DNA from 4 places in the Citrobacter enshiensis genome. Region 2 is predicted to be linked to each of the others. Evidence: predicted binding sites of a transcription regulator. Region 2 holds the regulator's gene; each other region holds the start of a gene.
What was found. The regulator LexA, encoded in region 2, represses DNA repair genes until DNA is damaged. The targets are predictions, from matches to a motif close to TNCTGTATGTACATACAGNA.
Positions count from the first base shown of each region.

Region 1: a site for LexA is predicted at 4,019-4,038, ahead of uvrB (excinuclease ABC subunit UvrB). Genes of this name have one in related genera too.
Region 3: a site for LexA is predicted at 2,469-2,488, ahead of dinB (DNA polymerase IV). Genes of this name have one in related genera too.
Region 4: a site for LexA is predicted at 2,580-2,599, ahead of dinG (ATP-dependent DNA helicase DinG). Genes of this name have one in related genera too.

Region 1 is NZ_CP119862.1:3,253,960-3,259,865, forward strand. Features, by position in the region: gene moaA (GTP 3',8-cyclase MoaA) at 1-559, opposite strand, end outside; molybdenum cofactor riboswitch at 547-692, opposite strand; gene yvcK (uridine diphosphate-N-acetylglucosamine-binding protein YvcK) at 959-1,867, shown strand; gene uvrB (excinuclease ABC subunit UvrB) at 1,924-3,945, opposite strand; partial or broken gene P2W74_RS15665 (ABC transporter ATP-binding protein) at 4,529-4,681, shown strand; gene bioD (dethiobiotin synthase) at 4,647-5,345, opposite strand; gene bioC (malonyl-ACP O-methyltransferase BioC) at 5,338-5,906, opposite strand, start outside.
Region 2 is NZ_CP119862.1:4,519,630-4,525,535, forward strand. Features, by position in the region: gene dusA (tRNA dihydrouridine(20/20a) synthase DusA) at 1-133, opposite strand, end outside; gene P2W74_RS21515 (cupin domain-containing protein) at 285-773, opposite strand; gene zur (zinc uptake transcriptional repressor Zur) at 888-1,403, shown strand; gene P2W74_RS21525 (CsbD family protein) at 1,470-1,679, opposite strand; gene dinF (MATE family efflux transporter DinF) at 1,810-3,135, opposite strand; gene lexA (transcriptional repressor LexA) at 3,203-3,811, opposite strand; gene P2W74_RS21540 (diacylglycerol kinase) at 3,921-4,289, opposite strand; gene plsB (glycerol-3-phosphate 1-O-acyltransferase PlsB) at 4,455-5,906, shown strand, end outside.
Region 3 is NZ_CP119862.1:3,853,587-3,859,492, forward strand. Features, by position in the region: gene pepD (cytosol nonspecific dipeptidase) at 1-890, shown strand, start outside; gene P2W74_RS18370 (GNAT family N-acetyltransferase) at 932-1,390, opposite strand; gene dinB (DNA polymerase IV) at 1,393-2,448, opposite strand; gene dpaA (peptidoglycan meso-diaminopimelic acid protein amidase) at 2,706-3,446, shown strand; gene P2W74_RS18385 (class II glutamine amidotransferase) at 3,417-4,184, opposite strand; gene lpcA (D-sedoheptulose 7-phosphate isomerase) at 4,230-4,808, opposite strand; gene fadE (acyl-CoA dehydrogenase FadE) at 5,048-5,906, shown strand, end outside.
Region 4 is NZ_CP119862.1:3,236,885-3,242,790, reverse strand. Features, by position in the region: gene hlyD (secretion protein HlyD) at 1-214, opposite strand, end outside; gene cecR (transcriptional regulator CecR) at 211-888, opposite strand; gene rhlE (ATP-dependent RNA helicase RhlE) at 1,117-2,508, shown strand; gene dinG (ATP-dependent DNA helicase DinG) at 2,614-4,764, shown strand; gene ybiB (DNA-binding protein YbiB) at 4,795-5,763, shown strand; gene ybiJ (DUF1471 family protein YbiJ) at 5,874-5,906, opposite strand, start outside.

The sequences.
Region 1 (5,906 bases), 1.3 Mb from region 2:
GGATGGGGCGCGTCTGAATCCAGGCAAGGAAGGTGTCCAGCTGATGGTGATTCACATCACGCATCAGCACGGTATTAACTTTGACCTTTTCAAATCCGGCGTCAAAGGCGGCGTCGATTCCCGCCATCACCTGCTGAAATTTATCCTGCCCGGTAATGGCATGAAACTGACAGGCGTCGAGGCTGTCGACGCTAACGTTGATGCCGGTCAGCCCGGCGTCGCGCCAGTTCGCCGCATCACGCGCCAGGCGGTAGCCATTGGTGGTGACAGCAATCTGGCGGATCGCGGCATTTTCACGCACGGCGGCGATGATGTCGGTAAAGTCACGACGTAAGGACGGTTCGCCGCCCGTAAGACGCACTTTCTCGGTGCCCAGGTTCGCAAATGCACGCGTAACCCGGCGAATTTCATCGACGGTCAGGAAGCCATTATTGGTGACCCCGCCAGGCTTGTAGCCATCCGGCAGGCAGTAGGTGCAACGAAAGTTACACACATCGGTAATCGACAAACGTAAGTAGTAAAACTTACGCGCGAAAGCATCGGTAAGTTGTGAGCCCATGTACACCTTTCCAAATACGGGAGGCGGAGTCATTTCTTCCTGCGCCCTGGTGACAAGCACGTTTACGCGTTGTCACGGCCAAAGCACCGTATCAGTTGACCCAGGTGCAGAGGCTAGAGTGTTTATTGTGGTTATGCCGATACTAGCGTGTAAACGTTTTTTACGCCATCTACACTTACGCTGTATAATCATATATATAGCGTCACGATCGTGCACTTTCGCTACAGAATAAGCAAAAACCACAGTTTTGCATTGATATACATCATTTTGCTGTACCTTACCCCTCGCCATAAAGAGGTAGGAGGCAAGATTTTATTTCTACTCAGCCCACCAGGCTAATTGCTGAAAACCCGCGATTTGCGCTACTGTAATGCAGATCTTTTGACACCAGGAATTTATATGCGCAATCGCACGCTGGCAGACCTCGACCGTGTTGTGGCTCTCGGCGGAGGGCATGGATTAGGACGCGTTCTTTCTTCACTCTCGCCATTAGGTTCACGCCTGACCGGTATTGTTACGACGACAGACAACGGCGGCTCAACAGGACGTATTCGCCGTTCAGAAGGCGGTATTGCCTGGGGCGATATGCGTAATTGTCTGAACCAGTTAATTACTGAACCCAGCGTCGCTTCGGCCATGTTTGAGTATCGTTTTGGCGGTAATGGCGAACTTTCCGGGCATAACCTCGGAAATTTGATGTTAAAGGCGCTGGATCACCTTAGCGTACGGCCTCTTGAGGCCATCAATTTAATTCGTAATTTGCTGAAAGTGGATGCGCATTTAATTCCGATGTCGGAACTGCCGGTAGATCTGATGGCGATCGACTCCCAGGGGCATGAAGTGTACGGCGAGGTCAATATCGACCAGTTGTCCATGCCGCCGCAAGAGTTGATGCTGTCGCCGAAAGTCCCTGCCACCCGCGAGGCCGTGCAAGCCATTAGCGAAGCGGATCTGATTTTGATTGGGCCGGGCAGTTTTTACACCAGCCTGATGCCTATCCTGCTGCTGGACGACCTGGCGCAGGCGTTACGCCGTACCCCTGCGCCGATGGTGTATATCGGTAACCTGGGGCGCGAGTTGAGTTTGCCCGCCGCCAGTTTATCCCTTGTCGATAAGCTCGCCATTATGGAGCAGTATGTCGGGAAGAAAGTGATTGATGCGGTCGTGGTCGGGCCGAAAGTTGATGTCTCAGCCATCACCGACAGAATTGTGATTCAGGAGATTCTGGAGGCCAGCGACATTCCGTATCGCCATGATCGTCAGTTGCTGCACTGCGCACTGGAGAAAGCGGTACAAGCGCTCGGTTAAATCGGTAGGCCTGATGGCGACGCTAACGCGTCTTATCAGGCCTACAGCGAAGTACCCTAAGACGCCGCAATAAACAATTCGCGTAACTGGTGCAACTGATCGCGGATCTGCGCGGCTTCTTCAAATTCCAGATTCTGCGCATGTTGCATCATTTGCCCCTCCAGCTCATGAATTTTTTGCTGCAATGCTTTCGGCGTCATGTCCAGCTCAACCACTTCAGACTTCGCCCCTGCGCGAGACTTCCCTCTCCCCTTCGCTTTTGTCTTCGCGATGTTCTGACCCAGCGCCAGAATATCGACCACTTTTTTGTTCAGCCCCTGCGGGATGATGCCGTGTTCTTCGTTGTACTGTTGTTGCTTCTCTCTGCGACGTTCCGTCTCGCCAATGGCCTTCGCCATCGACGCCGTGATTTTATCGCCGTAGAGAATGGCTTTGCCGTTAATATTGCGCGCCGCGCGCCCGATGGTCTGTATCAGCGAACGTTCAGAACGCAGGAAGCCCTCTTTGTCGGCATCGAGTATCGCTACCAATGAGACTTCCGGCATATCCAGCCCTTCACGCAACAGGTTGATCCCCACCAGCACGTCAAACTCGCCCAGACGCAGATCGCGAATAATTTCCATACGCTCAACGGTGTCGATATCGGAGTGCAGGTAGCGCACGCGTTCGCCGTGTTCTTCCAGATATTCCGTCAGGTCTTCCGCCATCCGTTTGGTCAGCGTGGTCACTAACACACGCTCGTTGATCGCCGCGCGAATACGAATTTCGGAAAGTAAATCATCTACCTGCGTCGTCACCGGACGGACTTCAATGACCGGATCCAGTAGCCCGGTTGGTCGCACCACCTGATCCACAACATCGTCACCGGATTTCTCCAGCTCATAGTTACCTGGCGTTGCGGAAACGTAGATGGTTTGTGGTGCCAGCGCTTCGAACTCTTCAAATTTCAGCGGACGGTTATCCAGCGCTGACGGCAAACGAAATCCGTACTCGACTAGCGTCTCTTTACGCGCTCTGTCGCCGCGGTACATCCCGCCAATCTGTGGAATCGTCACGTGGGATTCATCCACCACCAGCAGGCCGTCAGCAGGCAGATAGTCAAACAGCGTCGGCGGCGGCTCGCCCGGCCCGCGCCCGGAAAGATAACGGGAGTAGTTTTCGATACCGGAGCAATACCCCAGCTCGTTCATCATTTCCAGATCGAATTGGGTACGCTGTGTTAAACGCTGTTCTTCGAGCAGTTTGTTGTTCGCCAGCAGGTTTTTACGCCGCTCCGCCAGCTCGACTTTAATCTCTTCCATCGCCTGCACAATACGTTCACGCGGGGTGACGTAGTGCGTCTTAGGGTAGATGGTATAGCGCGTAATCGTTGACTCCACCTGCCCGGTCAACGGATCAAACAGCGACAAACGTTCCACCTCTTCATCGAACAATTCGACGCGTAGTGCGATGTCGTCAGACTCCGCCGGGAAAATGTCGATCACTTCGCCGCGCACACGGAACGTCCCGCGTTGGAAAGCCTGATCGTTTCGGGTGTATTGCAATTCCGCCAGACGGCGCAAAATGGCGCGCTGGTCGATGATCATCCCCACCGTCAGGTGCAGCATCATTTTCAGGTATAAATCGGGATCGCCCAGACCATAGATGGCGGAAACAGAGGCCACCACCACCACATCCCGCCGCTCCAGCAGCGCTTTGGTGGCCGACAGGCGCATCTGTTCAATGTGTTCGTTCACCGAGGCATCTTTCTCAATAAACGTGTCGGAACTGGGCACATAGGCTTCGGGCTGGTAGTAGTCGTAGTAAGAGACGAAATATTCCACCGAGTTCTCCGGGAAGAACTCTTTCATTTCGCCGTACAACTGCGCCGCCAGCGTTTTATTCGGCGCCAGCACCATTGTGGGGCGCTGCAAATCCGCAATCACGTTGGCAATGGTGAACGTTTTTCCTGAACCCGTGACGCCCAGCAAAGTCTGGTGCGCCAGACCATCTTCCAGCCCGACCTCCAGACGACGTATCGCCTCAGGCTGATCGCCAGAAGGTTTAAATGCGGAATTCAGTTTGAACGGTTTACTCATGAGCAGCTACCTGAAGGAATGGGCGGGCAGGTGTGTAATTTTACTCGGGATGGCTAAGATTGCCAGTAAAATATACTGGATGAAAAAACAGTAGCACGGTAAAGTATTTCTGTTACGCGAGCAAAAACCACGTCATCACAGTGCAAAATTTAGCCCCTGGCGAGATAAAAAACCACCCGATGTCGGTTATCCCCAGACCTATGACTTTTTTAACATTTGTCAAGCAGTGTAATACGCGTTTTATGGCAATCCATGACACTTTTCTTTCAGCCATTGCTTTTATTTAACATTCTGTTTTATAACGGATATTTCTTTAAGCCGTCTTTCGCATCAATTCAGCCGCAGGCCGCGTATTCTCTCGCTTACGTTATGTTTTCTAACTCTAATGCACAAGGTTATCCACAGGAATAGTGGATAACTGCTTCCAGCCCGTATGGACTGCCGCCTGGCAAAATCGACCTTCTGGTGATTTTCGTCAGACTAAAAAAAAATTATCGCTAATTTTTGATTTTTATCAGCTAACAGCACGACCCCACCCAGACGAGATCTTGCTCGCATTTTCACCATTTTGTTTATTGCACTGCTTTTACTGGTGGAACAACGTCTGCGGTTTATTCGCCGGGCCGCCGACCGCTTTTGCCTCCTGCACCGGGGACGCAACGTGGCGCAGGGGCAACTGACCCAGCGAAACAACAGGCTTCTTAATCAGTGGATAGCGCCAGTTCCAGAGCGCTGAGATCGAGGTAATGACCTGTCGGGGCGTATTCCGGCGACTCGGCCAGCCAGGGGATTTCCCCTAACAGCGGCGCCGGGATCACGCGCAATAACGTCGCCATATACTCCTGATGACGTTTCCCTGGCGGCGTCACGTCGTTGGCAACCCAGCCTGCGAGCGTCAAACCCGCGTGCTGTACCGCCTGCGCTGTCAGCATGGCATGGTTGATACATCCCAGTTTGACGCCCACCACCAGAATCACCGGCAGTTGCTCGGCCTGGACCCAGTCAGCAAAGGTCAGCGTCGTTGAGAGCGGCGTAAACCAGCCTCCTGCCCCCTCAACCAACACCCAGTCAGCCTCGGCTTCTAACGCCCGTAAACCGTCAGACATCACCGTCGCGAGAATGGGCCTTCCCTCATCGGCGCTGATAATATGCGGCGATGTCGGCTCGGCAAAGGTATATGGATTGATGTCCTGATATGCCAGCCTCAGAGTACTGTTGCGCTGTAATGCCTGCGCATCGCCGTTGCGTAAACCATCTGGCGTCATCTCACTGCCCGACGCCACAGGTTTGTAACCTACCGTACGGTATCCCCGCAGAGCGGCGGCCTGCAGTAGCGCACAACTGGCAACGGTTTTCCCGACTTCGGTGTCAGTCCCGGTGACAAAATAACGCTTAGTCACGTTCAATCACTCCCAAAAAAAGATGATAAGTCAGCGGGTATTTCCCCTGCTGTTGCGGCCAGGCCAGTTGCAGTTGCTGGAGCTGGCTGCGGGTGAGCACCCGCTGTTCGCGCCCTTCGTGCAGATGGGTCGCCCCAATACCTTTGAGTGAACGCATCGCGCTCAGCGCATCGTCAAACCAGAGCGTGATAGCCTGAATCCGGTGCCGGGCGCGCCAGTCACTCAGGGCGTTTTCGATGGCAACGCCGTCTAAAAAGTGGTTTGCATGCGCCCGATTGTCGACCGCCTGCCACGCCTGACGCAGCTCCGGCAACGACCCTTGCGCCAGGGTGGTAAACGCCACCTGTCCGCCGGGGCGTACCACGCGATACAGCTCCGACAACGCCTGGGGTAAATCACTGCACCATTGCACCGCAAGGTTGCTCCAGGCCAGATCGAAGCTCGCCGTGGGTTGCGAAATCGATTCAATATCCGCCATCAAATAATGATCTGCGGCCTGTTGACGACACGCCTCCTCGAGCATTTTCGCCGAGAGGTCGAGCGCCGTTACTTCGCAGCCCT
Region 2 (5,906 bases):
CCATTTCGGTATAGAGCAGCGTCTGGCGGGAGAGCAAGCGCAGGAAATAGCGGCAATGTCTGTCCGTCCAGTCGAGCATCGGCGCGATAGAAAAACGATGGGCAGGAAAAACGGGGGACGAAGTTTCTGACATGGCGATTAATTAAGCATTCTGAAAAAGGGGCGCTACTATAGCATAAAGCAAAACCAGAGAGGCAAGACCACACGCAGATGGCTGCATTGCGTGTGAGCCGGGCCGACGGCGCAGACCGTCCCTGCCCGATGGTCAACGACAAGGAACAGCACTATTTTCGCCCTGGTTTTCCGTCGTGCGAGCCAAAAAACTGCGGCGGATGGTCAACCCAGCGATCTTCTCGTGTGGCGGCATACACCGGATTAAGCGGGTAGTAGATGCGATTGTGTTTTTTATTCGCCTCCCCGACAACAAGCAGGCAAACCTCTGCACTGGTGTTATTGATAAAGGTGTGGCACACCCCTGTTCCCGCCGGAAAACCGACGCTGTCTCCGGGTTCTAATTTCCACAGATAGCCGTTTATCCAGACTTCGGGATAGCCTTCCAGCACATAGATGAACTCTTCTTCGTCGCTTTCCGCATGCGGATATGAGGTACGACGACCCGGCGGGAGGCGTTCATGGTGAATGCCAAGCCGACGCAATCCGAGCGTTCGCGCCAGCGGTGCCCCGATGGAAAATAGCTCATCGCTATCAGGATAGGTAGAGTCATCGGCGCCTTCTGCGTCGCGCCAGTGACGAATGCAATCAGGTCTTTTCATTTTGGTTTTCCAGTGTGCAATGCGTCAGGTATAGCACACCGCGGGGGATCTCGGTGTTTTAAGAAGAACATGATAAAGTAAGGGATTAACGTTTCACGTACTCCGGGGTGCCAAATGGAAAAGATCACAACACAAGACCTATTGGCGCAAGCTGAGAAACTCTGTGCGCAGCGCAATGTGCGACTCACTCCTCAGCGCCTCGAAGTGTTGCGTTTGATGAGCCTGCAACAAGGGGCCATCAGCGCCTATGATCTGTTGGACCTGCTACGTGAAACTGAACCGCAGGCCAAGCCGCCTACGGTGTACCGTGCGCTCGATTTTTTGCTCGAGCAGGGCTTTGTTCACAAGGTCGAATCCACCAATAGCTATGTGCTCTGCCATCTGTTCGATCAGCCGACCCATAGTTCAGCCATGTTCATTTGTGACCGGTGCGGCGTGGTGAAAGAAGAAAGCACCGAGGGCGTGGAAGATATTATGCATACGCTGGCGGCAAAAATGGGCTTTGCCCTGCGTCATAACGTGATTGAAGCGCACGGGTTATGCCCGGCGTGCGTTGAAGTTGAAGCGTGTCGCCATCCTGATGAGTGCCAGCACGATCATTCGATTCTGGTGAAGAAAAAACCGCGTTAAGCAGGTTGGGCGGCAAAACCGCCCAATGGACTGTACATCCTTGTACTTTCGGGTCACCGCGGCTGATTACCAGCGGTATTTATTACGCGTTTCCCAGTCGCTCACTTCCTTTTCCGCCTTGTCTCTGGCGTAACCGTAACGTTCCTGGACCTTACCGACCAACTGGTCGCGCTTACCTTCAATGACCGTCATATCATCATCGGTCAGCTTGCCCCATTGCTCTTTCACTTTCCCTTTGAACTGTTTCCAGTTACCGCTGACTTCGTCTTTATTCATCATCGAGTCCTCATGATTAGTGGTGATTAGCGATATTGCTTCGCCCAAATACACTACGTTTTCTGCTGGACGTGAGATTAATTGTAGTCAGTGATCCCATGTTCATTTTGATATTCGGAACTTTTAACCATCACGCTCGGGCAAACCAGGTTCCATGCCGCCAGTGACGTCGCCAGATCCAGGCCAACGAGAGTCCACGAAGCGCCAGAAAAACGGCTAACGCCAGCCACAGTCCATGATTGCCGAGCCAGGGCAACGCACACAGCGTGAGGGCAAATCCCAGCGCCGCAACGGCCATACTGTTGCGCATTTCCGCCGCACGCGTCGCCCCGATAAACATGCCATCCAGCAAATAACACCAGACACCGATTAACGGCAACACCACCTGCCAGATAAGGTAGCGATCGGCCAAAAGTTGAATTTGCGGCAACGACGTCAGCAGCGCGATGATGTGCTCGCCCGCCAGGGCATAAACGAGGGCAAAGAGCAGCGCCACAATCCCTGACTGCCGACATGCAGCACGCCAGACATCCAGCAACTGGCTGCCGTCACGCGCGCCATACGCCTGCCCGGAATGCGCTTCGACAGCATAAGCAAATCCATCAAGGGCATAGGCGGTAAAGGTCAGCAGGGTCATCAGAACAGCGTTCACCGCAATGATGTCGCTGCCCAGCCGCGCGCCCAGAACCGTGATCGCACCGAAGCACAGTTGCAACAGCAACGAGCGCAGCATGATGTCCCGGTTAAGCGCCAGCAAGCGGCGGAAATTCCCCCGCCAGGCGTGTTTCAGCATCATGGACGACACGCCGCGCAGAGGAAGAACCTTGCGCACCATCATCAGGCCAAGCAGCAACGTGGCATATTCTGCGATCACCGTCGCCAGTGCTGCGCCCTGCACGTTCATATGCAAGCCCATCACCAGCCACAGATCGAGCACAATATTGAGGATGTTGCCGACAACCAGCAGGATCACCGGCGCACGGGCATACTGAACGCCCAACAACCAGCCAAGCAGAACCAGGTTCGCCAGCGATGCCGGGGCGCTCAGCCAGCGGATCTCCAGAAAACGTCGCGCCTGTACCAGCACCGCTTCATTTCCACCGACGATATGCAATGCAAGATCGATTACTGGCGTACGGAACAACGCGATTAAGGCCCCCGCTCCCAGCGCCAGAATCAGTGGCTGCACCAGCGCGCGCGCCAGTGCCTGGGGGTTTTTGGCGCCAAACGCCTGAGCCGTCAGCCCGGTGGTGCTCATGCGTAAGAAGAGCAACAGCATAAAGAGAAAACTGGTTGCCGTTGCGCCCACGGCAACGCCGCCCAGATACACAGGGCTGTCCAGATGCCCAATGACCGCAGTATCCACCAGTCCCAGCAAGGGAACGGTGATATTGGAGAAGATCATCGGTAACGCGAGACGCCAGAGCGCTTTGTCGGAAGAGGTAAAGAAAGGCATGCAGGAAAGCCTGAGCAGGAGTTAAAACAAACAGTGGCGCGAGATGCGCCACTGTATCAAAACAATATTACAACCACTCACCGTTGCGGATGACACCGACCGCCAGCCCTTCAATCGTGAAGTTTTGCTCGCGCAGGTCAACCACGATCGGTTTGAATTCACTGTTCTCTGGCAGAAGCTCGATTTTATTGCCCTGTTTTTTCAGGCGTTTTACGGTGACTTCATCGTCAATACGCGCCACGACCACCTGGCCGTTACGCACGTCCTGGGTTTTGTGTACCGCCAGCAAATCGCCGTCCATAATCCCAATATCTTTCATCGACATACCGCTGACGCGCAGCAGGAAATCGGCATTAGGTTTAAACAGCGACGGGTCGACTTGATAGTGGCCTTCAATATGCTGCTGTGCCAGAAGGGGTTCCCCTGCCGCCACGCGGCCCACTAAAGGCAGCCCCTCTTCTTCTTCCACCAGCAGACGGATACCGCGAGAAGCACCGGAGACAATCTCAAGGACGCCTTTACGTGCCAGCGCTTTCAGGTGTTCTTCAGCCGCATTTGGGGAACGGAACCCCAAACGCTGCGCGATCTCCGCACGCGTCGGTGGCATGCCTGTCTGGCTGATGTGATCCCGAATGAGATCGAACACCTCTTGCTGCCTGGCCGTTAACGCTTTCATTCCGCCCCCTGGGTGTATATACAGTTATGCTGTGAGTATATACAGTTAAAGGCGATTTTGGAACCACAAACAGCACAAAAAACAAGAGATTTATCGGATTATGGAACCCTTATCGAAAATGCGACCACAGCAGGATTCCCCAGGTGATCATCGCGACAAAGATCGACAGCAATACTGCCGCCGACCCCATATCCTTCGCCCGCCCGGAAAGCTCATGGTATTCAGAGCCAATGCGGTCAACCACTGCCTCAATCGCGCTGTTGAGGATTTCCACTATCATCACCAACATGACAGAACCAATCAACAAAACACGCGTGATGGCATCCACATCCAGCCAGCAGGCAATCGCTACCCCCAGCAGTACAGCAACACTTTCCTGACGAAATGCTGCTTCATTAATCCATGCAGCACGAAAACCTTTCCAGGAATAACCAGCAGCTTTAATAATTCGGGTAAGTCCAGTGGTATTATTGGCCATCAAAAGAACCTTTTTGCATTATCAGCGTCAATGACATTATATCGTTAACCCACGAAATTCGGGTTACAGCGGCGCGAAGTATGACGGGATACACCAGAAATTCGCTAGACTTTCTGATATCCTTGCAGCGCATTTGCATTATTAACCAGAGGCTTTACATCGTTTATGTCTGGCTGGCCACGAATTTACTACAAATTACTGAATTTACCATTAAGCGTACTGGTAAAAAGCAAGTCTATTCCAGCGGAACCCGCTCCGGAATTGGGGCTCGATACATCTCGTCCCATTATGTACGTTTTACCGTACAACTCAAAAGCGGACTTGCTGACGCTGCGCGCCCAATGCCTGGCGCACGATCTCCCCGACCCGTTAGAGCCGTTGGAGATCGACGGAACTCTGCTGCCGCGTTATGTGTTTATTCACGGCGGCCCGCGCGTATTCACCTACTACACGCCGAAAGAAGAGTCGATCAAACTCTTTCACAATTACCTCGACCTTCACCGCAGTAATCCAGACCTGGATGTACAGATGGTGCCGGTATCGGTGATGTTCGGCCGCTCTCCGGGGCGTGAAAAGGGTGAGGTAAATCCCCCTCTGCGTATGCTGAACGGCGTACAGAAATTCTTTGCCGTCTCCTGGCTGGGACGCGATAGTTTTGTCCGCTTCTCGCCTTCCGTTTCCTTACGACGGATGGCTGACGAGCACGGAACCGACAAAATTATTGCCCAAAAACTGGCGCGTGTGGCGCGAATGCATTTCGCCCGTCAGCGTCTGGCGGCGGTCGGTCCGCGTCTGCCTGCCCGACAGGATCTGTTTAACAAGTTGCTGGCGTCAAAAGCCATTGCTCGCGCGGTAGAAGACGAAGCGCGCAGCAAAAAAATCTCTCATGAAAAAGCGCAGCAGAACGCTATTGCGCTGATGGAAGAGATTGCCGCCAACTTCTCCTACGAGATGATCCGCCTGACCGACCGCATTCTGGGTTTCACCTGGAACCGACTGTATCAGGGGATCAATGTCCATAACGCAGAGCGTGTACGCCAGTTGGCGCACGATGGGCATGAAATCGTCTATGTGCCCTGCCACCGCAGCCATATGGACTATCTGTTGCTCTCGTACGTACTCTATCATCAGGGGCTGGTGCCGCCGCATATCGCTGCCGGTATCAACCTGAACTTCTGGCCAGCTGGCCCGATTTTCCGCCGCCTGGGCGCGTTCTTTATTCGTCGAACCTTTAAGGGCAACAAACTCTACTCCACCGTCTTCCGCGAATATCTCGGCGAGCTGTTTAGCCGTGGTTACTCCGTTGAATATTTTGTGGAAGGCGGGCGTTCCCGTACCGGCCGTCTGCTGGATCCGAAAACCGGCACCCTGTCGATGACCATTCAGGCGATGCTGCGCGGCGGTACGCGTCCGATCACTCTGGTACCCATTTACATCGGTTACGAGCACGTGATGGAAGTGGGAACCTACGCCAAAGAGTTGCGTGGCGCGACGAAAGAAAAAGAGAGCCTGCCGCAAATGCTGCGTGGCTTGAGCAAGCTGCGTAATCTGGGTCAGGGCTACGTCAACTTTGGCGAACCGATGCCGTTGATGACGTACCTGAATCAGCATGTTCCT
Region 3 (5,906 bases), 670 kb from region 2:
TGCCACTGACCCGTGAAGCGGTTCCGGCGGGTTTCCAGAGCTTCAAACTGACCTTAAAAGGGTTGAAAGGCGGTCACTCCGGCGGCGAAATCCACGTCGGTCTTGGCAACGCCAACAAGCTTCTGGTTCGCTTCCTGGCGGGCCATGCTGAAGAGTTAGATCTGCGTCTGGTCGATTTCAACGGCGGTACTCTGCGTAACGCTATCCCGCGTGAAGCCTTTGCTACCGTTGCCGTTGCCGCTGATAAAGTCGATGCCCTGAAAACCCTGGCGAACACTTATCAGGAAATCCTGAAAAATGAGCTGGCGGCAAAAGAGAAAAATCTGGTTGTTCTGCTGGATGCCGTTGCCACCGAGAAAGCGGCGCTGACCACTTCCTCTCGCGATGGCTTCATCCGTCTGTTGAACGCCACGCCAAACGGCGTGATCCGTAATTCCGACGTGGCGAAAGGCGTCGTCGAAACCTCCCTGAACGTGGGTGTGGTTACCATGACCGACGACAACGTGGAAATCCACTGCCTGATCCGCTCGCTGATCGACAGCGGCAAAGACTACGTGGTCAGCATGCTGGATTCTCTGGGCAAACTGGCTGGCGCGAAAACGCAGGCGAAAGGCGGCTACCCAGGCTGGCAGCCGGATGCAAACTCCCCGGTTATGCACCTCGTGCGTGAAACCTATCAGCGTCTGTTTAACAAGACGCCGAACATCCAGATCATTCACGCCGGTCTGGAATGCGGTCTGTTTAAGAAACCGTACCCGGATATGGACATGGTTTCTATTGGGCCAACCATTACCGGTCCGCACTCCCCGGATGAACAGGTTCATATCGAAAGCGTGGGTCACTACTGGACCCTGCTGACCGAACTGCTGAAAGCGATTCCGACTAAGTAAGTTGCTCTCCTGCCCGGTAGGTTCCGCTTACCGGGCAGTATTCACATCGCGGCTTTTCGCATGACGAAATTGGTAAAAACCGCACCTCTCGCCTCTACCTGTTGCTGTTTGACTATCTGATAACCTTGCCCAATAAAAAATGGTCTTGCGGTGATGCTGGCCTCGACCCGAAAAGCCGTGTCAGGGTGCCGTTGTTCCAGATGGTGAAGCAAACGGGTCGCGACGCCCTGGCGTTGTGCGATCGGTGAGACAAATAGCAGGTCGATATAATCCTGTCTGGCCGTGATGAATCCCACAATTCTCTGCTGGCAAACCGCCACCAGCCCCTCCGATTGCAGCAGTTTTCGGTGCCAGGCAATCTCATCAATTTGCGCCCACGCGGCTATCTGTTCCGGCGAGTAATCCTGGCTAGCGATCTCCTTGATAGCACTGAGGAAAATCTCGCACAGCGCATCGAAATCATCAGGGTGGTATTCCCGAATGCATACGTCAATCGTCATTATTAAAGTCCCAGCAGCAGTTGTCTTTCCAGTTGCGGATCCAGCAGCGTCACGTGTAATCCGACCAGCCGGACGCCGCGTCCGCCCCGACGTTCGTCCCAGGTTTTTCTGGCCGTGGCGATCAGGTCTTCTTTATTTAACCGCGGCCAGACATGTTCCTGCGTGGTCTGCTGAAAATCATTAAACTTTAATTTGATGCCCTGGCGGGCGATGAGCAAATCCGGTTTTACCTTTGTCAGACGTCGTTCGAGTTCAGGATACAGTCGTTCAATGATCGCCTCGCACTCGGTCCACTCATGAATATCTTCAGCCAGCGTACGCTCAACGCCTACCGATTTACGCAGCCGTTCATTGTTCACATCCCGCTCATCAATGCCCTGACTGCGCTCCCACAGCACCCGACCAAACTTGCCGAAGCGTTTGAGTAACATCGCCAGATCGTAGCACTGCACATCCCCACAGGTGCGTAGCCCCATCGACTCCAGTTTGGCGGCAGACACCTTCCCGACTCCCGGAATTTTTGCCAGCGGCAACGTTTTGAGAAAAGCAGGCACATCGGTGGGAGCAATCACATATTGCCCATTCGGTTTATTGAGATCGGAGGCGATTTTAGCCAGGAATTTCACCGGGGCAATTCCCGCAGAGGCCGTCAATTGCAGCTCGTTAAAGATCGTCTGACGAATTTCCTGGGCAATCAGCGTGGCGGAACCCTGGCAGTGGGTGCTGTCGGTAACATCCAGATAGGCCTCATCCAGCGAAAGCGGTTCGATCAACGAGGTATAACGCGAGAAGATCGCCTGAATTTGGCGAGAGGCCTCTTTATAAGCCTCATAGCGCCCCGGCAATAACGTGAGATGAGGGCACAGTTTAAGCGCCATTCCGGTGGGCATGGCGCTACGCACACCAAATTTACGCGCCGGATAGTTCGCGGTGCTGATCACTCCCCGGCGCTCACGACTGCCGCCGATAGCAACCGGAATATCGCGCAGCGCAGGGTTGTCGCGCATTTCAACCGCAGCGAAAAAGCAGTCCATATCGACATGTATGATTTTACGCATCTCCCCTCTCCCACGCATATTACTGTTTAAGTATACAGTATTAATGAGCAATAAAAAGAGAGTAAATCCGTCCGTTTCCGACTGAACTTTCCTTTAGTGTCTTATATAAAGGAATACTAAATTGTAAACGCAGCACGAGAGACTTGCGAAAAACTTCCGTGGTGCTAATGTGAGCGCTCCAAATCCAGATTAGTCCGATTTGGGGACTCTTTTTGCCGTTCTGGCATGTGTAACCGTTTTATCAAGGAAAAAGCAGTATGCGTAAAATCGCATTATTTATTGCGATGCTTTTGATCCCGTGCGTCTCATTCGCCGGTTTGCTGAGCAGCAGCAGCCCAACCATGCCAGTCAGCAAAGAGTATAAGCAACAGTTGATGGGGTCGCCGGTCTATATTCAGATCTTCAAAGAAGAGCGCACCCTTGATCTCTACGTCAAGATGGGCGAGCAGTATCAATTGCTCGACAGCTACAAAATTTGTAACTATTCCGGTGGATTAGGCCCTAAACAACGCCAGGGCGACTTCAAAAGTCCTGAAGGCTTCTACAGCGTTCAGCGCAGTCAGCTCAAACCGGACAGCCGCTTCTACAAAGCCATCAATATCGGTTTCCCCAATGCTTATGACCGCGCTCACGGTTATGAAGGGAAATATTTGATGATTCACGGTGCCTGCGTTTCCGTCGGCTGTTATGCCATGACCGATAGCAGTATTGATGAGATTTTCCAGTTTGTCACCGGCGCTCTGGTCTTCGGCCAGTCCAGCGTTCAGGTCAGCATTTACCCGTTCCGCATGACCGATGCAAACATGGAGCGCCATAAGTACTCCTATTACAAAGATTTCTGGGCGCAGTTAAAACCGGGATACGATTACTTTGAACAGACCCGCAAACCACCGACTATTTCGGTTACCGGTGGCCGTTACGTGGTCAGCAAGCCGTTGAGCCACGAAGTGGTCCAGCCGCAACTGGCATCAAACTACGCGCTCCCCGAGACAAAATAATCGCCATTCGCCTGGCATGATCTTTTGCCAGGCTTCATTCCCTGTCAGCGGTTGGGTGGCAATCACGGTGACCACATCATTGGGTGTGGTTTCCGAGCTAAAGTCGATCTCAACGTCCTGATCTAACAATGTCGCCACGCCAAACGGCGCACGACGCGTGATCCAGTATAAATTCGTTGAACAGAACGCCATCACATAGCGCCCGTCTGACAGCAGCATGTTAAAGACGCCCTTCTCGCGTAATTCCCCTGCCAGCGCGGCAATATATTTAAAGACTGACGTCATATTGCCCGGCGTTCGCGGGTAGCGGGCGGTCAGTTTGTGTAACAGCCAGCAAAACGCCTTTTCGCTGTCAGTTTCGCCGATGGGGCGGAAATTGCCGGTCTCAAGAGATTTATACCCGTTGAGTTGCCCGTTGTGGGCGTAACTCCAGTTTCTCCCCCACAACTCACGCGTAAAAGGGTGGGTATTTTCCAGCGCCACTTCCCCACGATTCGCCTGACGAATATGCGCAATCACGGAACACGATTTAATCGGGTAGTCTTGCACCAGTTTCGCAATGGGAGAATTAAAGCTGGGTTGCGGATCTTTGAAGGTGCGACAGCCTTTACCCTCATAGAAGGTAATTCCCCAGCCGTCTTTATGCGGCCCGGTTCCTCCACCACGCTGAACCAGCCCGGTGAAACTAAAACAGATATCGGTGGGCACATTGGCGCTCATCCCGAGCAGTTCGCACATACTTCACCTCTACAACAGCGGGGGCACAACGCCCCCAGCGAAGATTTATTTAACCATCTCTTTTTCGATTAACTGAATCAGGATATGGATAACTTTGATATGGATTTCCTGGATACGATCAGCATAGCCAAAATGCGGTACGCGGATTTCGATATCCGCACTGCCCGCCATTTTGCCGCCGTCTTTACCGGTCAGGGTGATGACTTTCATTCCCTTTTCACGCGCCGCAGCAATCGCCTTGATCACGTTGCCTGAATTTCCTGACGTGGAGATCCCCAGCAGAACATCACCTTCGCGCCCAACGGCTTCAACGTAGCGGGAGAAGACATAATCGTAACCAAAATCGTTACTGACGCAGGAGATATGGCTGACATCAGAGATAGCAATGGCCGGATAACCCGGGCGGTTTTCACGATAACGACCGGTCAACTCTTCAGCAAAATGCATTGCATCGCAATGGGAGCCGCCGTTACCACAGGAAAGTACCTTGCCGCCCGCTTTGAAACTGTCTGCCAGCAGGACCGCTGCGCGCTGAATGGCGTGAATATTGGCATCATCTTTTAAAAAATTAGCCAGCGTTTCCGCCGCTTCGTTCAGTTCGTTACGAATAAGATCCTGGTACATGAGGATATCCTTCAGCATAAATGTAAATGACAGGATGCAGTGTACCGGATACCACAGAAAGCGAGAAGTCCAGGCCACCGGAAGCCCCCTGTCTTTTGATTTTTTGTGCCGGAGAAAACGGCAACAATGTGAGCTTTGTTGTAATTATTTTGTAAAAATATTGCTAAAAGAAATGACATCCACTACAACCATATCATCACAAGTGGTCAGACCTCCTACAAGAAAGGGAGCTTTTCGTTATGATGATTTTGAGTATTCTCGCAACAGTTGTTCTGCTCGGTGTACTGTTCTATCACCGCGTAAGCTTATTTCTCAGCAGTCTTATCCTGCTCGCCTGGACAGCCGCGCTTGGCGTCGCTGGCCTGTGGTCAGTCTGGCTGCTGGTTCCTCTGGCCATTATCCTCGTACCGTTTAACTTTACGCCGATGCGTAAATCGATGATTTCTGCCCCGGTGTTTCGCGGTTTTCGTAAAGTGATGCCGCCAATGTCACGCACCGAGAAAGAAGCTATCGACGCGGGTACGACCTGGTGGGAAGGCGATTTATTCCAGGGCAAACCCGACTGGAAGAAACTGCACAACTATCCACAGCCTCATTTAACGGCTGAAGAGCAGGCGTTCATTGATGGTCCGGTGGAAGAAGCCTGCCGCATGGCGAACGATTTCCAGATCACCCATGAACTGGCCGATCTTCCTCCCGAGCTGTGGGCCTATCTGAAAGAACATCGCTTCTTCGCGATGATCATCAAGAAAGAGTACGGCGGCCTCGAGTTCTCCGCCTATGCGCAATCTCGCGTACTGCAAAAACTCTCTGGTGTCTCCGGGATCCTGTCGATCACCGTGGGCGTCCCTAACTCGTTAGGCCCGGGCGAGCTGCTGCAACATTACGGTACTGAAGAACAGAAAAATCATTACCTGCCGCGTCTGGCGCGGGGTCAGGAGATCCCTTGCTTTGCGTTGACCAGCCCGGAAGCCGGTTCTGATGCTGGCGCGATTCCAGATACGGGAGTGGTTTGCATGGGCGAATGGCAGGGCCAGCAGGTGCTGGGTATGCGCCTGACCTGGAACAAGCGTTACATTACGCTGGCGCCTATCGCCA
Region 4 (5,906 bases), 1.3 Mb from region 2:
CCAGCACCTGCCCGGAGGTGATGGTATCGCCTTCGTCAACCGCCAGTGAAGAGAGTCGGCCGCCGACGCGGAAGCTTAAATTGACGGTGCGAATGTCCACATTACCGTACAGCGTCAGCCCGTTATCCTGCCGACTTTGGTACCACCACGTTCCACCAGCAATCACGGCGACAAGCACCGCCACGGCCAGTCCGATAACGACGGGTTTCTTCATGAGTCCAGACTCCTTTGCGTTAAACCTTGCAGAATGAGATCGATATGACAGGTGATCGTCTGGTAAATCAGCGCGGTTTTCTCCTCATCAAATTGCGACCAGCCTGTGCGCTTGAGGATCGTTTCCTTCCCCAGGCGAAACGCCAGCACTTCCCCTAACAGAGCATGGGTATGCAAAATGGTTTGGGTATCTTCGGCATCACTGCCGGTATAGGCCGCAATCAGCCGCGTCAGATGGGTATGCAGTGGGGCGATAACCTGATGGTGTATCAGTTGATAGGCCGCCGTTGGGGAGAGCTGCTCGCGCGAGATGAATTTGCTGAGATTCACCGTGTCTTCCTGCGTCAGCAGCATAATCATGTTCTTACAGGCGCGCAGAATCAGCTCGCGCATCGCACCGCGATCGGGCTGCGGCTGGGCGAAGAGCTGTTCCGCCTCCTCGGCGTGGGGGCGAAACTGCCCGCCAATAAAGTCGGCAATCCACTGGGCGCAGGCGAGGTAGAGATCGTCCTTTGAGCCAAAATAGTAGGTAATGGCGGCGATATTCTGCCCGGCCTGTGCGGCGATATCCCGGGTGGTGGCATGCAGGCCATATTCACCGAACTGCGCAAGGGCAGCGGCAATCAGCTGGCTTTTTGCCTGTTCGCCTTTGGTCGTCATGGTTGAGGTATTCATGGCATGACCTAAGTATTAATCAATCGATTGATTAACATTATGACTGATTTTTCAGCTTGTCCAGTCCGGGCGTTATTTTGTTTCTTGTATGCTCCGGGATAATTTATGCGGTGCGTCACAAAAACTGCTACACTCCGCCCCTTCATGACATTGTGGTTTTTGTCATCTCTTTTTCGAGTATCTCCCTGAAAACTACACCGGGAACGGTCGGGGCGGTTCGGAGTAGTTATGTCTTTTGATTCCCTGGGTTTAAATCCTGATATTTTGCGCGCCGTTGCAGAGCAGGGCTATCGTGAACCTACCCCTATTCAGCAGCAGGCGATCCCTGCGGTGCTGCAAGGCCGCGACCTGATGGCCAGTGCGCAAACCGGTACGGGTAAAACGGCGGGCTTTACGCTGCCGCTGTTGCAACATCTTATTTCCAATGAACCGCATGCTAAGGTACGTCGCCCGGTACGTGCGTTGATTCTGACCCCGACCCGCGAACTGGCCGCGCAAATTGGCGAGAACGTACGGGATTACAGCAAATACCTGAACATTCGTTCGCTGGTGGTCTTCGGCGGGGTCAGCATCAACCCGCAGATGATGAAACTGCGTGGCGGCGTAGACGTGCTGGTGGCAACCCCAGGCCGTTTGCTCGATCTGGAACATCAAAACGCCGTCAAATTGGATCAGATTGAAATTCTGGTGCTGGATGAAGCTGACCGCATGCTGGACATGGGCTTTATCCACGACATTCGTCGCGTACTGGCTAAATTGCCTCCGAAACGTCAGAACCTGCTGTTTTCCGCGACCTTCTCCGACGACATCAAAGCGCTGGCTGAAAAACTGCTGCGTAATCCGCTGGAAATCGAAGTCGCGCGTCGTAACACGGCGTCCGAGCAGGTAACTCAGCACGTGCATTTCGTTGATAAGAAACGCAAACGTGAACTGTTGTCGCAGATGATTGGTCAGGGCGACTGGCGGCAGGTGCTGGTCTTCACCCGTACCAAACATGGCGCCAACCATCTGGCGGAACAGTTGAATAAAGACGGCATTCGTAGCGCGGCCATCCACGGCAATAAATCACAAGGGGCGCGTACGCGTGCGCTGGCTGATTTTAAATCCGGCGACATTCGTGTGCTGGTCGCCACGGATATCGCGGCGCGTGGACTGGATATTGAAGAACTGCCGCACGTGGTGAACTATGAATTGCCGAACGTGCCGGAAGATTACGTCCACCGTATCGGTCGTACCGGGCGTGCTGCGGCAACCGGTGAAGCGCTGTCGCTGGTCTGTGTTGATGAGCACAAGCTGCTGCATGACATCGAAAAACTGCTGAAAAAAGAGATCCCGCGTATCGCGATGCCGGGCTATGAGCCGGACCCTTCCATTAAAGCGGAGCCGATTCAAAATGGTCGCCAGCAGCAACGTGGTGGTGGCGGCGGCGGCGGTCGCGGCCGATCCCCACAGGGGCAAGGTCAGGGCGGTGCAGGCCGTGGTCAGCAGCAACCGCGTCGTTCAGAAGGTAGTGCGCCAAAAGCCGGGGCCAAACCTTCGCGCCGGTCAGGTGATGCGAAACCGGCAGGCGATAAGCCGCGCCCGCCACGCCGTCCGCGCAGACTGTCTTCCGCAGAGTAATGCAGTAAACGGGAAGCCCGACCGAATGGTCGGGTTTTTCTTTTTGCGACCCGTCTAAGAAAGTGCCACAATAGTGGCTGTTTATACAGTATTTCAGGTTTTCTCATGGCATTGACCGCCGCGCTAAAAGCGCAAATTGCTGCCTGGTATAAGGCGCTTCAGGAACAGATCCCCGACTTTATTCCCCGTGCGCCGCAGCGGCAGATGATTGCTGATGTTGCTAAAACGCTTGCCGGGGAAGACGGGCGGCATCTGGCGATTGAAGCGCCGACCGGCGTCGGGAAAACCCTCTCGTACCTGATCCCCGGTATCGCCATCGCGCGCGAAGAACAAAAAACGCTGGTGGTGAGTACCGCCAACGTCGCCTTGCAGGATCAGATTTACAGCAAAGACCTTCCCCTGCTGCGAAAAATTATTCCCGATCTCCGTTTTACCGCCGCGTTTGGGCGCGGGCGGTATGTGTGTCCGCGCAATCTGGCGGCGTTGGCCAGCACCGAACCTGACCAGCAGGATCTGCTGGCGTTTCTTGACGACGAACTCACACCGAACAATCAGGAAGAGCAAAAGCGCTGCGCCCGGCTGAAGGGCGATCTGGACAGTTACAAGTGGGATGGTTTACGCGATCATACCGATATCGCCATTGATGATTCACTGTGGCAGCGTCTGAGCACCGACAAAGCCAGCTGCCTCAACCGTAACTGCCACTATTACCGCGAATGTCCGTTCTTTGTGGCGCGCCGTGAGATTCAGGAAGCCGAAGTGGTGGTGGCAAACCATGCGCTGGTCATGGCGGCAATGGAGAGCGAAGCGGTCTTGCCGGATCCGAAAAATCTGCTGCTGGTGCTGGATGAAGGGCATCATCTGCCCGATGTCGCACGCGATGCGCTGGAAATGAGTGCTGAAATCACGGCGCCCTGGTATCGCTTGCAACTCGATCTGTTTACCAAACTGGTGGCGACCTGTCTGGAACAGTTTCGGCCGAAAACCACGCCGCCGCTGGCTAACCCTGAGCGTCTGAACGCGCACTGCGAAGAGCTGTATGAACTGATTGCCTCGCTGAACGCGATTCTGAATCTTTATATGCCCGCCACCCAGGAGGCAGAGCACCGCTTCTCAATGGGCGAATTGCCCGCAGAGGTGATGGAGATTTGTCAGCGGTTGGCGAAACTCACCGAAATGTTGCGCGGGCTGGCGGAACTGTTTCTCAACGATCTCTGCGAAAAAACCGGAACCCACGACATCGTACGTCTGCATCGGGTGATTTTGCAGATGAACCGTGCGTTGGGCATGTTCGAAGCGCAAAGTAAGCTGTGGCGTCTGGCGTCGCTGGCGCAATCGTCAGGCGCGCCGGTGTCCAAATGGGCCACCCGCGATACGCGCGACGGGCAAATGCATGTCTGGTTTCACTGTGTCGGCATTCGCGTCAGCGATCAGCTGGAAAGGCTGCTCTGGCGCAGCGTGCCGCATATTGTGGTGACATCAGCCACGCTACGTTCGCTGAACAGTTTCTCTCGCTTGCAGGAGATGAGCGGACTGAAAGAGAAAGCGGGCGACCGTTTCGTGGCCCTCGACTCGCCATTCAACCATGTTGAACAGGGGAAAATCGTCATCCCCCAAATGCAGTATGAGCCGCTTATTGATAACGAAGAGCAACATATTGCGGAGATGGCGGCCTATTTTCGTCAGGAGCTTGAGAGCAAAAAACACCAGGGCATGCTGGTATTGTTTGCCAGTGGCAGGGCGATGCAACGGTTTCTTGAGCATGTGACGGATTTACGCCTGCTGTTATTAGTTCAGGGCGATCAGCCGCGATACCGGCTGGTGGAGTCGCACCGCAAGCGGGTGGAAAATGGCGAACGCAGTGTGCTGGTGGGTCTGCAATCTTTTGCGGAAGGGTTGGATCTGAAAGGCGACTTGCTCACCCAGGTACATATTCACAAGATTGCTTTCCCGCCCATCGACAGTCCGGTGGTGATTACCGAAGGGGAGTGGTTGAAAAGCCTGAACCGTTACCCCTTTGAAGTGCAGAGTTTGCCCAGCGCGTCGTTTAATTTGATCCAGCAGGTGGGGCGATTGATCCGTAGCCACGGCTGCTGGGGAGAAGTGGTGATTTACGACAAGCGTCTGTTGACCAAAAATTATGGGAAGCGTTTACTGAATGCGTTACCCATTTTTCCGATAGAGCAACCTGTCGTGCCAGACGTTATAGTAAAAACAAAAGCAAAAGCAAAAGCGACTCGCCGCAGACGGCGCTAATGGTGTGCGCACCCCCGCAAGGAGTTTTCGATGGATTACCGCAAAATCATCAAAGAGGTTGGGCGAGGTAAAAATCATGCCCGCGATCTGGACCAGGACACCGCGCGCGGCCTGTATACCCATATGCTAAAAGGGGAAGTCCCTGACCTGGAAATGGGCGGCGTACTGATTGCGCTGCGCATTAAAGGAGAGGGCGAAGCCGAAATGCTGGGCTTCTATGAGGCGATGCAGAACCACACTATTCGTCTGACGCCGCCAGTGGCAAAACCGATGCCTATCGTGATCCCCAGCTATAACGGGGCGCGTAAACAGGCGAACCTGACGCCGCTGTTGGCTATCCTGCTGCGTAAACTGGGTTTTCCGGTGGTGGTTCACGGGGTGAGCGAAGATCCGACCCGCGTATTGACTGAAACCATTTTTGAACTGTTGGGAATTACGCCGACCCTGAGCGTCGGTCAGGCGCAGGCAAAACTCGACGGACACCAACCGGTGTTCATTCCCGTCGGCACACTGTGCCCGCCGCTGGAAAAACAGCTGGCGATGCGCTGGCGAATGGGGGTGCGTAACAGTGCCCACACGCTGGCGAAGCTGGCGACGCCTTTTGCAGAAGATGCCGCCTTACGTCTTGCCAGCGTTTCTCATCCGGAATATGTCCCACGTGTGGCGAAGTTCTTTGGTGACATTGGCGGACGCAGTCTGCTGATGCATGGCACCGAAGGGGAAGTGTACGCCAATCCGCAGCGCTGCCCGCAAATTAGCCTGATCGATAAGCGTGGAGTGCAGGTGATTGTGGATCGCCAACGTGAGATGCCCGAGGAGCCGGTGCCACTCCCTGTCGCGAAAGATCCAGAAACCACGGCGCGTTGGATTGAGCGCTGTCTGGCGGGTAGCGAACCGGTTCCTGACGCGTTGAAAATTCAAATGGCCTGCTGTCTGGTGGCAACCGCAGAGGTGGAGACACTGACTGAAGGTCTGGCACGCGTCGCTCAGAGTTTTTAACCGATTCAGGTAAAAAAAAAAGCCCGTCCAGTGGAGGACGGGCAAACAAAGGGTAACACACAGGTCTATGAGGGTTGGAGCAGGGCGTCTGTTGGCATACAGACAAAAAATTATTTGTAGATAACCGCAGTACCGCTCATTTT